Linked DNA regions of Rubripirellula amarantea. The protein of the gene in region 2 interacts with the protein of the main gene of each other region in a pairwise test. Links are inferred from orthologs where the notes say so. Each region holds a gene or a part of one and is shown on either strand. Other genes may lie near its edges.

Region 1 (5,270 bases), on a different replicon or contig from region 2:
TAAAAGGCTCTTTCCATCGAGCGGCATCGCGCGAAGGTCCAAGTCCTGGTAAGCCGATAACAACATCTTCGCCGTGATGCTGGTCAACCAATCGGGATCAATCGCCTCCACCGCGCTGGCGGCCAAATCGGGTTGCTCAATAAGCGTTTCGAAAAGATGCAAATCCAGCCCTGATAACGGCGGTAGTTTTTCATAAACAATGCGCTGTGGTGCTTGAGTGAGTTCCTTGACCGGCGGCGCAATGCGTTGAGCTCGACCACGATTACGAGCCTCAGTGCGCAAGGTCGCCAATCGCTGTTCTAAACGCTCAACGCGAAAGTTAAAGCTATCGGAAAGCCGTGTCATAAGCTGGTCGACACGCAATCCTTCGGGAGCTTTGGCGACGATCTTCAACATCGTGTCCACCGCTTTGGTCACAGCATGCGTGTCGTTCTTAAAGTCCACTCCCTCGGTCAGTCGGTTGAGCTTGTGATCGAGCGCATCGGGTGCCTTCGCGACAATCTGTTCAAACGATTCGCGTCCGAATTCGCCGATGTAGTCCGCCGGATCGCTGCCTTCGGGAAGCGTTAGCACTCTTAAATCGACGCTTTCGCCAATGAACAGTTCCAGCACTTCATCCGCTCGTTTTTGCCCCGCAGTATCACCATCGAGCACGAGGACCACTCGCTCGGCGAATCGCTTGAGAATCTTAACGTGGTCGGGAGTCAACGCCGTCCCCAGCACCGCCACAACAGGCTCGACGCCGGATTGTCGGGCGGCCACCACGTCGGTGTAGCCTTCCATGACCATCACTTGGCCTTGGCTTCGAATGGCTTCGCGGGCAAGCTGCAATCCGTAAAGCTGCTTCGATTTACGAAACAACATCGTTTCGCGTCCGTTGATGTACTTCCCGCCGGCTTTGTCACCATGGCGAGCGGCGATCTCGGGAATCAGTCGACCGCCCAACGCGATCGGCCGATTTTGCAGATCGAAAATCGGAAACATCAATCGGCCACGGAACATGTCGACGAAACCTTGACCGGACTGCTTTGCCGATGCGACGCCGCAAGCATGGGCGACTTCACCGGAAAACTTGTTGTCCTTTAGCAACTTCACCGCGTGGTCCCATGAATCGGGCGAGAAACCGATTCGAAATCGCTTTCGATTTTCGTCGTTCACGCCCCGAGATGCCAAATAATCGCGAGCGATTTTCGCATCGTCCGTCCTAGGATCGTCGAGCAAATCGAAGTACTCATCAGCCACCAACTTCATGGCGGCAAAAAGCGTGTCGCGGTCGTCGGGCGACCCGGGCGTCGTTTTTTTTCCACCGGTGTACTGCTCGATGGGAATGCCAGCGACATCCGCCAACGTCCGCATCGCTGTGGGAAAATCGACTCCATCACGACGCATTACGAAACTGAAGACATCCCCACCAATGTCACAGGGCCAACACTTCCACGTTTGCCGTTCCTGGTTGATCGTCATCGAAGGTCGACGGTCGTTATGCCAGGGGCAACGAGCGACGAAATTGCGACCCTGCGGCTGGACTTCGAGCGTCGCGCTGATCACGTCGAGAATGTCGACTGATGACCGCACTCGCTCTTTCAGATCGAAATCCAAAATCGACGACAAACGAATCTTCCGCGTTGGAGGGGACCTACTCACCGAGATTGCAAGCATTCAAGAAAGAGTATTCTTCCCTGAATCCTTCGCCCGGTAAAGCTGGCGAAATATTTTCGATCGGTCCACCGGCAACCCAAGCGGTCGCCAGTAATTTTCGATCCCTGCAGTCCTTTGCAGTGTTCCAGCCGGATTCTTCTAACCGCTATGTCCCAGGTCAAGACGAATTTCGTGATTAAATTCGCTGGGTTTTGTTCGATTGCCGCGACGGAATTGAGCTTTATAAGTTGAGCTTACCGCCAGTGCGAAACATTCACCGTCTGATCCCAACTCGCAAATCCTCCACTGAAGCGAATCCCGCTCGGCAAAGACATGGACAACGAAGGTCGCGGTTGAACCTAAAGCGGAAGCGATCGAGAAACGACTTGTCTAGGCTACGACCACGTTTGCTTGCACCAGTGCGCCGTAAAGCACGTCGGTGAGACTGAGATCGACGGAAGTGGGGGCAACCGAAACACTCCAAATGCGACGACCTATCCCCAGCAGACGATCACCCAGCGTATTTATCATTCAGCCTATTTATCACTAAGCCTGCTACCGAGCTCAGTTAACGCTGAGTGCTTCGAGTGACCGGATTGCAACCGGAATGATCTTTTGGGCATCAGCTAAGCGTCCCGACGAAACCATCGCTTCAAGACAATCCAAGCTGAGCAACGCGTTGTTCAACAGATTGTTCCAACGATGTTCGCTGATCGAAAACCGAGCCGCGACGCACTCAGGTTCCGAATTGGTGGATACCTGATTGAGCAACTCAACCAGCGCGATGCAGCGACGGATTTCCTGCAGATCGCACTGAGCGGTCGATGGGGTGAGTTCCACTGATAACTCGATAGGCTGGACATTGCTATCGAGATCCACAAACGAATCTTGCGTATAAAGCATCCTGATACTCCGTTATTCCATTGTTCGAATCCGTGATTGACGATGCGAAATGCAAACGTCATGCCATCTAGGTAACGATGGCTAGTCTCATCAGAGGAGCCCATCATCATGATGAGCGTTTCGAGCACAACGGAGTCTTTCCAGGCGCGTCCTTCCACCTCCGCTTATACGAATTTGCGTGGGACAAGCAAAGACCAATTCCAAAACGCTGAAAACATCGCTTCGTTACAGCGAAAACAGCCTCGATCCTTCACTCGGCTGATGCCCGCGAAAGAACGCGTCTGCTGACATCTCGCGCTTTCCAGCTGGGACGATGCTAATCAACTCGACCATCAGATCACCTGTGGCGACCAAGTAACCGGCTTCCGTTTTGACGATTTCTCCACTGTGAAAGCCCTCGCTGGTCTGGTCAGTCAATCGAACGGACTTTACTGCCAAGCGGATCGGTGGCTTCTCGGGATGCGACCTAAAGAACGTAAAGGCAACGGGCCAGGGGCTCATGCCTCGCACATGACAACTGATCTCACGCCCCGATCGCCCCCAATCAATCTCGCCATCGGCTTTACTCAATCGCGGCGCCTTGCTGACCCGACTGGGATCTTGTGGCACTCCGATATCCGATTGGCCATCCCAAGATTGCAACATGGCAACGGCTTCTAAGGTCGCTTCGACACCAATCGCCGACAAACGCTCTTCCAATTGCCCAGCGTCTTCGTCATCGCTAATGGGCGTTTCACGCGTGCAAAGCACGGGACCGCCATCGAGCCGAGGCGTCATGTGAATCACCGAGACTCCCGTAACCGGGTCGCCATTGAGCATCGCCCATTGAACCGGGGCGGCTCCGCGATAAGCGGGAAGCAGGGATCCGTGTAAGTTGATACAACCGAGTCGAGCAACCGCCAGCGCGGCAGGCTTAAGGATTTGCCCATAGTCGCAGACAACAAGCAAGTCAGGCTGCTCTTTGGCGACCGTCTCAATCGAATCGGGATCGTTAATGCTGACGGGATCAAACACCGGCAAGGTGTTGTGAACCGCCCAATCACGGACGGGTGACGGAGGCGGTCCGCCACGACTTTTGACCGGTGGAGCAGGGCGAGTAACAACTAAACGAATATCGTGATCCAACAATGCGTTGAAGGACGGAACCGCGAACGGTCCGGTGCCCATCACCACCAATTTCAATCGCTCTGAAGCCATGTCCGTAATTTGCCTTAGGTGTACTTTTCGTGCCAAGTGCTTAAGCGTTTGACGAGCGTTTCGTCATCGGGAATCGAACCCGTGCCCTGCTTGGATCGAAAATCCGTTTCCAACGTATCCATTGCATCTTCCAGATCACGCCGGGCCTCGGCACTCATTCGGTCAAAAAACATGACGCCATCGAGGTGATCGTTTTCATGCTGAAAAATTCGCCCCAGGAACCCATCAAAGGTGCCTTCGATCGGGTTTCCTTGCAGGTCATAAGCACTGAGCCGAATCGACTTGGGGCGTTTGACTTGACCGTAGAGCCCGGGAAGACTCAAGCAACCTTCCTGGGAAGTTTCATTTCCTTTGGGCAATTGGAGTTCAGGATTGATGATCACAAACTCCTCGCCCTCTCCCTTTTCGCCGGCCGGATTAGCCACGAACAACCGCAGCGGCAAGTCGACTTGGTTTGCCGCCAGCCCCACGCCTTTGTGTTCGTACATCAGCTCGAACATCTGAGCGACAATCTCTTTGAGCTCGGCATCAACGCGGCGGATGGGCTTACTTTTGATCCGCAGAGTCGGATGGGGATAGGTGATAACGCTCAGTTGCATGGCGGATCGAAAGACAAGACGAGGAGTCGGAAAGTGAGGCAAAACAGGTCCGATCGGCCAATCCGCCAGCGAACCCTCAGGATGACGGATTCTTGCTCTATTTTACAGGGGTAAGAAAGTTGCCGACTTTAGGTCACGCGTCCAGTTTACAGCTCGCATTGAGTTCACGACGATATCGACCATGAACGATCAACCGACTTATGAATTAAGCATTAACTCCCAGGCCGCTTCACTATTTGATGTCCTCAGCGACATTAAGGATGAAATCGGTTGCGAGACCCAGGAAATCGAGGGAGCCCGCATTCTGGACGCGGGCGTCCACACTCACGGATCCGTTGCTGCTGGATTGGGGCTTGCTGGACTGTGCATGGGTGACCTCGCCAACATCGAAATTCAACCTGCAGATCCGGATCGCTATGCGACCACTAATGCGGTCTACGTCCAGACCGATCATCCGCTGCATGCCTGCTTGGGTGCCCAATACGCTGGCTGGCCTGTGCAATCGGATGACTTCTTTGCCATGGGCAGCGGTCCAATGCGATTGGCCCGCGGTCGCGAGGAAATGCTCGGCGAACTTGAGTTAACAGAAACCGGTAGCCCCGTGGTGGGCGTTTTAGAATCCGACTCGCTTCCCACCGCTTCGGCTATCAAATTGATCGCCGAACAGTGTCAGGTCGAAACGAGCGAATTGCGAATCGCGGTCGCCCCTACCAGCACTATCGCTGGTTCGTTGCAGGTCGTTGCACGCAGCATCGAAACCGCACTTCACAAGTTGCACGAGTTGAAGTTTGACGTTCGAACCATTATTTCCGCCACCGGACATGCTCCGTTGCCACCACCGGCCAAACCGGGCGACATGGCTAGTGGCATTGGACGTACTAACGATGCCATGCTTTATGGCGCCACGGTGACCTTATGGGTTGACGCCGACGA
Region 2 (7,955 bases):
GTCGATGACCCGCTCCGTGCGTTACCCGCCCTGCCCTCCCCCGCGGTCACGTTGTCTGAAGAAACTCGTGGTCGAAGTCGGCAATGGCTCGTTCGAAACGTCGACTCCGCAATGATCAGCCACCTTCGATCGCGGGATGGAGTCACCCAAGTCCATCAGCGCACCGCAACGCTGGAAGAAACCTTTGTGGCGTACACATCGTCCGCGGGTGACCTGGGGAAACCGCCGGCACCTCCCAATGACGACGACGGCCACGATCCAAACCAACCTGACGATCCGAATGCTCCTTTGACCAGCAAACGTACGCACGAGGTGGTCTCATGAACTCGCAAGCCACCCTACGATGGCTGATTTGGAAAGAAAACCGGCTCGTACTACCGCTGTTTTATTCGCTGATTGCGATCGTGATTTTGATCGCAGTGGCTACCGCCTTGATGCCGGTTCAAAAACTAGGTTGGGGCCCGTCGAACCATCAGGGTGCATACTTGCTGCTGTTGTTCCCAACGTTTTTGGCCACGGGACTAGGTCTCGTGCTAGTCGGGCAAGAACGCGAACAAGGCACCATCACCTGGCTTCAAACCCTCCCATTACCTCCCCAACAACTGATCGGCCTGAAGCTACTCGTTGCGTTTGGCTGGCTCATCGGTGCTTGGGGAATTGCCTTGTTGATAGGGAATGTTACCGCGATCAGTTTCACTTCGATTTCACCCTCAGTGTCCGTCAACGACGCTCACCTAATTCCTTTGAGCTTTCCTTTTTGGATTGTGCAAAGTGTGGTGGTGTTACTCGCTGGATTCTATGCGTCTTGGAAATTACGGGCCGCGGTTAGCACCATCGCATTGATGGCAGCAATCGTGTTAGTCCCGCTTGCGGCAAACTTCGGCTTTCACATGCTAAACAACGCACGTGATTCGCGATGGCTTTCAAACTCTCAGGTTTTCTACAGCATCTTTGCGACCTACCTGCTGATGATACCTATCCTGGCGTGGTTGACGCGAAGGGCTGCGCTGCGATCCCTGCTACCAAGGCGTGCTCCGACCATCGCCGAACTGACCGGGCCCAATCCATTTGATCCGGCGATGGCCTTGGTCGACTTAGCAATCGATTCGCCTCGAACTCGCGTTTTTGATTCAGCATGGATTGCGTTGATTTGGCAGACACTCGTTTCAAGCAAATGGCAACTTGCGTTGTCATCGTTGCTGATGACAGTGGGCGTCATCATGCCAATCCTAGAGAACTACGTTGGGCACTATTCGGTGCTGCAACCAGTGCTGTTATTCGCTTCTCCAATGTTCATCGTGGTCGGAGCCACATGGGGTGGCGTTCTTGTTTTCCAAGGTGATGGGTCCCACAACTTCATACGATTCTTGGCCGAACGTGGCTACAACCCAAGACACATCTGGCTCGCACGCCATGTTGCAATTCTGTCCATCTTGGCATCGTTCGTTCTGATTTACCTTGCCATCAGCTCCTTGTGGTTGAGCCAACGCATAGACCTGCTCAAGACAGACCTGCTTTTGATATCGCCGCTCACGTTGATCCTGATCGGCGGAATCTCGTTCGCGGCGGGAGCATGGACAAGTCAATTGCTTCGAGAACCGGTGATGGCGTACCTGATCAGCCCGATTGTGGCGTCGATGTTGCTTGGCTGGCTGTTGTACTGCGTCACCCAGGCAATGGCGCCCTTGTTATTGGCTTCATTAGTTGGCCTATCCTTTCCCTCGTTGGCAACTCTGTTCATGGCGCGACGCTTTGCCAACGGCACCGATCGTCCGCTTAGTTTCTTGTTGGGGCTAGCGACAACGGTTCTGATCTTCTTGCTACCGCTTGTTCCTGCGATCCGTTACGTCCAGAGCATTCCAAAACTCGATCACACGACTCGGACTGCCATGATCAGGGAACTCCGAGACATTGATGTGCGGCAAGATCATGTCGAACTCCGACTCGTACCGACGACAAGCGAACCCACGATTTCGTCTCAAGGAATTGATCAAGAATGGGTGGCACAGCAGCTCAACGAAATCAGCACTCGATCTCATTCGCCCACTGCATGGATCGAAGGACTTAGTCAGGTTCGCGAGGAGCCTAACCGTCCTGCCAAACCGCAGTCAAACCAATCACTGCATCGGTTCTACGACGCTTTGGAACTAGCGAGACTGCGATTCTTAGCTTCAACAGAAGACGACGATGCTGCCAACATGCAATTCGAACAGTGGATAGATGCGGCGGCGACCATGGCGGCTGCAATGCGTCAATCGACGCTTTGGCGTGTGCAAGACTCGGCCGACGTGCTCGAAATTTGGCTGGCCGATGTGCTCGGCGATTCCGACATCACCGAGCGAATTGACGAAGAAGCAGTTCAATCCACTCTCAAGAAACTGCCTACGATCACGCAGCGAAACGCGATGAGAAGAAACGCTGTTTTGGCTTCTTGGTGGCGATCGGAATCTAGGGATACACGTTACTATTCGTTCCCCTACGACAGCGGCCTGGAGTTCACTCCCCCTGCCCTGACACCTTGGACGCAAAGACGTCGTGCGGATTCAATTGTCGCCGCAAGCTTGTTGCTATTGCAGACCCCCAAAACCGACAAGACCACCCCAAACGATGCTCGGCGAAAACTTCATCAGCTTCTTTCTCATCCGGCCGTGACGTTTGAAGATGGGGTGTACGGCAAGCATGGACGCACGAGTGCCACGGTCGAGATAATCGGATCCTTTAACCATCACATAGCAAGGTACTGGGGAATGGCCTGGGAACAAAGAATCGAGAGCTTGAAGGAGGACCATCATGCCAACTAAAGAAATCCGATTGGGAAAAACCTTTCAAGTCGTCGTCTTTACCCCGTTCGTGTTGTTGCTGGTCTGCACAGCGTACGCCGACTTCGTGTGGAACCGCACGCAAACTCAGATGACTCGGATGATGGAGACCGAACTGGAAATGTCAATGGAAGATCTTCCATTCATTCCACTAAGGCACCGTACCGAATCGAATAGCCAGTCAGAGTTCCAACGTTTGATAGATGCCGCAAGCGGACTTAACCGAGAATACAACGAACTATTTCTTGCCGTTGCGGGAGAACAATACAGCGTCGTGCCACCCGGCGAAGAATCAGCGCTGGCTCCATTGATCACGCAATACACCAAGGACGCGGCGCCGATCATCGAACGAGTAATCCAATTGCGAACCACAATCGATGACCGCAGTTCCATCAACGCTCTTGGCTACGTACCTCAAGACAGTGAATTCTACCACCTTAGCAGGGTATTCTCGTTTGCATTCAGGGACGCCTTCCACAAAGGCAACACCGAACTCGCCTTCCACATGCTTGAGCAATGGAAGTGGATCACGCGTCTGCCTGGCGACGATGCTACCGAGCTCGAATACTACATCCGCCTTTCTGCTGTTAGTAAATTTCATCATCTGGTACTGAACTCGCTCCAGTTTGACCAGTGGAACGATGAACAACTGGCCGAGATGGCGAATTGGATGAAACCTCGCTCGGAATGGCAGAAAGCAAGGCAACGGGCAACGGAGTTCGAAATCGCGAATGCTCAGCGTGCCTATTCGGATACGCTTCCAAGCCTAAGTTGGGGTGAGCCATACCCATTTCCCGTCGCGCCGTCTGAACGGCATCAGTGGACGCCGGTTTTCTTCAACGACGATACCTATCGTGATCCGCGCGACGCAGCGGGCCATACGCAAATACGCCAAGCAACGCGGTTCTTCACCGCAGATCGATGGTTGAGCATTCCACTGATGGACGAAAACCCCTGGAGCAACATTGCGTGGCGATACCCTGACGCCTGGGAAAACGAACGGATGTTCACACCCGATCGACAGCAAGAGACCATCGCCAAAGCGATTAGCCTGCGGCAACACTATCGTCAAACCGAAACTTGGCTCAACAAATTACCAACGGTCGAGGACCTGTAATCGGACCGCGAAAGTCGTCATAAAATCGTGCCGTGTTCAACCGCGCCTTGCGATTGAAATGAAAACGGCCACGCCAGTAGTGCCGACTTAAATGTCGACCGTAGCTCGAAGCTTGCCTATGAAGCGGCAGCAGCTTGCTTGATGAGCAATTCGGCGATTTGGACGGCATTGGTCGCAGCACCCTTGCGAAGGTTGTCGCTGACACACCAAAACGAGATGCCGTTCGGGCTACTGATATCCTTGCGAATACGACCGACGAAGACATCGTCTTTCCCATCGCAATCCAACGGCATCGGATATTTTTTACCGCTCAGGTCATCGATAACGGTGACCCCTTCGGCAGCCTCAAACAACTCACGAGCGTCTGAAGCCGAAAGTGGGCGTTCGGTTTCGACCAAAATCGACTCGCTGTGACCGATCGCAACGGGCACGCGCACGCAAGTCGGACATACCTGAATTTCTTCATCGCCCATGATCTTGCGAGTCTCGTACACCATCTTCATCTCTTCGCTGGTGTAACCCTCATGCTTTTCGGACCCGATTTGTGGGATCAAGTTGAACCCGATCGGATGAGAAAATGTCTTGGGTGAATGTTTCTGGCCAGCCAAGGATTGTCGGATACTGTCCTTGAGCTCTTCGTTCCCAGCCAAGCCAGCACCGCTAGTTGCTTGATAAGTGCTTACGACCACTCGACGAACACGAGCCGCTTTATGCAGAGGTGCCAACGCGACGACCATCTGAGTAGTGCTGCAATTGGGGCTAGCGATGATGCCCCTGTGATTCGCCGTCGCTTCGGGGTTTACTTCCGGAACGATCAGGGGAACCGATGGATCCATGCGCCAATAACCGCTTTCGTCCACGACAATGGCACCGGCTTCCACCGCCCAAGGTGCGAACTCAGCCGACACCTCATCGGGAGTGCTAGCGATAACAAGATCGATATTCTTGAACGCATTGGGCTCAAGCAGTTCGACTTTTATCGTTTCGCCGTTGAATCGAACTTCCTTGCCCACCGAGCGCTGGGAGGCGAGCAGTTTGAGTCGCTTCATCGGAAACTGACGCGAGGCCAATTGCTCGAGAACGATTCGTCCAACGGCGCCGGTAGCGCCAACGAGTGCAACAGTTTCGTACACGGTGATTTCTAAAGTCTAAAGGTAGTGGGGGGAAAGTGGTGACAGACGGCTGGATTAGTTGTCTAGCTCTTTAATAGCGTCGGGAAGGCTCGGATCAACGATCCCAAGCCCACCGCGACCGCCTTGAATACGCGACTCGACGTCACCGATGACATCTTCGGCACTGGCTTCCCAGAACTTCGTAATCAGCTCGTCATCAAGTGGTTTGTACGATCGGAACAAACGAAAGCCAACCCCGCGTGCAGGATCGCTGGTGAACCACCAAGGACTGCGTGGGAAATTCGGGTCTTCTTCTTTCCAAGCCTCGTCGTCGGAAGCAAGACGAGCGGCGCAGCGGAGGTCTTCGACATCACTTTCCCAACTGCCGCCACGGACAACACATTCGCTGCCGATTTCGGGCCACTTTACCACATCAATGGCATTGATCGGTTCGCGTTGCTTGTACTCGCTGTAGTCTTCGGTGTGTTGGTTAACCGTCCATTCAAACACGTTGCCTAACATGTCTTGAAGCCCAAAGGGATTTTCAGCGAGTGTACCGACGGGCGATTGGCCTTCGTCCGGCGTGTTGTCAAAGTACCAAGCGTGATCCTCGGCAGCCGCTTCGTCGTCGCCCCAATAGAAAGGAGTCTGCGTGCCCCCTCGAGCAGCGTATTCCCATTCGGCCTCGGTCGGCAAGCGATACTGCTGGCCCGTTACGCGGCTGAGCCACTTGCTGAATTGTTGAGCCGAGTACTGAGTCATAGTGACAGCGGCTTGCTCTGGTTCGTGACCAAATTCCCAAGTAAAGGTCGAATCGTACAATTCAGTCGGAGCCGTGATGGCGTCCGCTTTATTGTCGTCCGTCACACTGCGGATTCCTTGCGATTCAAATTCTTTGAAAATCTTGTATAGGTTCATGTATTCGTCGTACTGAGCCCAATTGATCTCTGTCTTGGCGACCCACATTGGATCGACGTTAACCTTGACCTGAGGTCCCTCGTCTTCGCGGCGTCCTTCTTCGTCCTCGGGACTACCCATCAAAAAGCTGCCGCCGGGAACGGGGATCATCTCGAACGTCAAATCGGTTCCTGGAATCTTCTCGGTGTACGGAACCATGAAACCGCCATCGACTTCAACGGAAGGACCGTCCGCGGGTTTCGTTTCAGAGATCCCAACGGTTGCGGTGGGCGCGTCGGCCCAGGTCGGACTCAGTCCGGCCATCGCAACGAAGAAGCAGGCAAAATTTCGATTCAAACGCATGACTTTTATCTCAAGCGGAGGGTAAAAAACGAGGTTCAGGGACAGCCGGTTGCGGCCGTCGGGACATTCGAGCCGAAAGCACCCGAATGCTGGGGTAGATCATGACGATCAACCACAATAGTGTCGATGGTGAGGCGAAGGTGTCGAGGACGGTGTCTTCAAAAATCCCGGAAACAAGTACATAAACCGAGATGGCTCGCACCAGAGGTTCGTCGCTGATGAGTCCAAAAAAGAAATTCCAGGCCACCAAACACATCGTCAATAAGCCAGCCAGGATGCCGCCGGAGATCATCGCGTGCAGCAGTAGATTATGCGGATGCAGCGAAAACTCTTTCATCATGAAGGGTGCACTGTTGAGGCCGTAACCGGTCAACGGACGCTCCGAAATGAGTCGAACGGCTTCCGCCCAAATGGCGGTTCGCCCGGTCGCCGACGTTAATTCAGATACCTCACCTGTCTTAGTCGTCATCGAAATCAGCGAATCCCCCAGCACTCCACCGCCGGTAACAAGCTCAGTCGCCACGATGGTGATGGTCGCCAATGCGATCAGGCTACCCGCGAGCACTAACCCGTTTCGGGTAAAAATCTTATCTAGCAACAGGAACCCCGCGGCCGCTAATCCGGCCACACACGCCGTCCGACTGAACGTCGCGAGCATCGTCATCAACGCAACAACGATAATTCCAATTAGCACGCTGCGACCCAACGGGAATCGCGGCGTCAGGTCGGCGCTCCGAAGCATCGACAGGGACAAGACGCCAGCCAACACGCCGGTGCGAGCAATCGAATTCGGGTGCCCTAGTCCGCCCATTCGGCGAGCAATGTGGTTGCCCAAAAGCTCTTCTTCGAAGATACCGGACTGAGGAAATCCTAAGTACAGCACCCAGTTGATCATCAAGTTCGCGACCAGGGCCAAAAGACAGATCAATACAATTCGTCGGAGTCCCAGAACCGTCAAGACAGTGGGGACAAACATCACGTAACCAAAGTTCACTAGCGACGCGACACGCGATACGGTCTTGGCTTCTTCAAGAGCCACTGCCGACGACAAAATCAGAACGCCAGCGAGCGCGACGATGATGCATCCCGGAACGCTAGCGAGCGATTGACGCACTTGAGCACTCATCAGGACGCCTATCGCCCCTAATCCGGAACACGCCGCTGCGACGATCAGCTTTACAACGACTTGCCAATCGAGCCCGACATGATCTTCGCCATTGGTGTAGCCATAGTTGAAGTCAATGGTGTTAACGAAACACGCCAAGCCCAATGCAAGAGTGCAAAGCAAGGGAAAGGCTTGCACGCCACTGACCGCCCCGCCACGCATGCCCGCCGGTCCCTCGAGATCGACTCGCGGCGCTACGGAATCTTCCGCAGAAAGCGGTGGCGGCAGGGGAGCAACAGAATCCACGAAACATTGGGGATGAGAGGAATTACGAAAAAAGCTCGCGATCATTCGACACGAAACAGGCATCGGATTGTCGCATCGTAATTCCCAGAAGGAAATATGCGAAAGGTGATACGAAACCCCGGCGGGGATATCACCGCAGGTTCAACGAATCGGGCCGAGCATCAAGAACAATCGGAACATTCATCATTTTACCGTCCCGCCAGATCCGCAGCTCGATTTTTTCGCCGGGGCCAGAC

The links. The genes of interacting proteins can lie anywhere in the genome.
Region 1: the proteins of Pla22_RS03740 (region 2) and def interact in binary tests that used the Escherichia coli proteins (3 or more experiments, as listed by UniProt). The link is inferred for Rubripirellula amarantea from one-to-one orthologs.

The regions. Positions count from the first base shown.
Region 1 is NZ_SJPI01000003.1:126,042-131,311, forward strand. Bases 2,546-5,270 are described here. They hold def (peptide deformylase), read right to left. Parts: upstream 4,338-5,270; coding sequence 3,753-4,337; downstream 2,546-3,752. Other genes in these bases: Pla22_RS20525 (methionyl-tRNA formyltransferase), read right to left, coding at 2,767-3,738; mch (methenyltetrahydromethanopterin cyclohydrolase), read left to right, coding at 4,519-5,270. In the rest of the region: dnaG (DNA primase), read right to left, coding at 1-1,611; Pla22_RS25390 (hypothetical protein), read right to left, coding at 2,029-2,169; Pla22_RS20520 (hypothetical protein), read right to left, coding at 2,203-2,541. UniProt on the Escherichia coli protein: Removes the formyl group from the N-terminal Met of newly synthesized proteins. Requires at least a dipeptide for an efficient rate of reaction. N-terminal L-methionine is a prerequisite for activity but the enzyme has broad specificity at other positions.
Region 2 is NZ_SJPI01000001.1:1,028,567-1,036,521, forward strand. What follows is about bases 3,062-5,925. They hold Pla22_RS03740 (aspartate-semialdehyde dehydrogenase), read right to left. Parts: upstream 5,070-5,925; coding sequence 4,053-5,069; downstream 3,062-4,052. Other genes in these bases: Pla22_RS03735 (hypothetical protein), read left to right, coding at 3,062-3,936; Pla22_RS03745 (formylglycine-generating enzyme family protein), read right to left, coding at 5,124-5,925. Outside these bases: Pla22_RS03725 (ABC transporter ATP-binding protein), read left to right, coding at 1-324; Pla22_RS03730 (ABC transporter permease), read left to right, coding at 321-2,801; more of Pla22_RS03735, read left to right, coding at 2,791-3,061; more of Pla22_RS03745, read right to left, coding at 5,926-6,308; Pla22_RS03750 (O-antigen ligase family protein), read right to left, coding at 6,319-7,719; Pla22_RS03755 (S1C family serine protease), read right to left, coding at 7,850-7,955.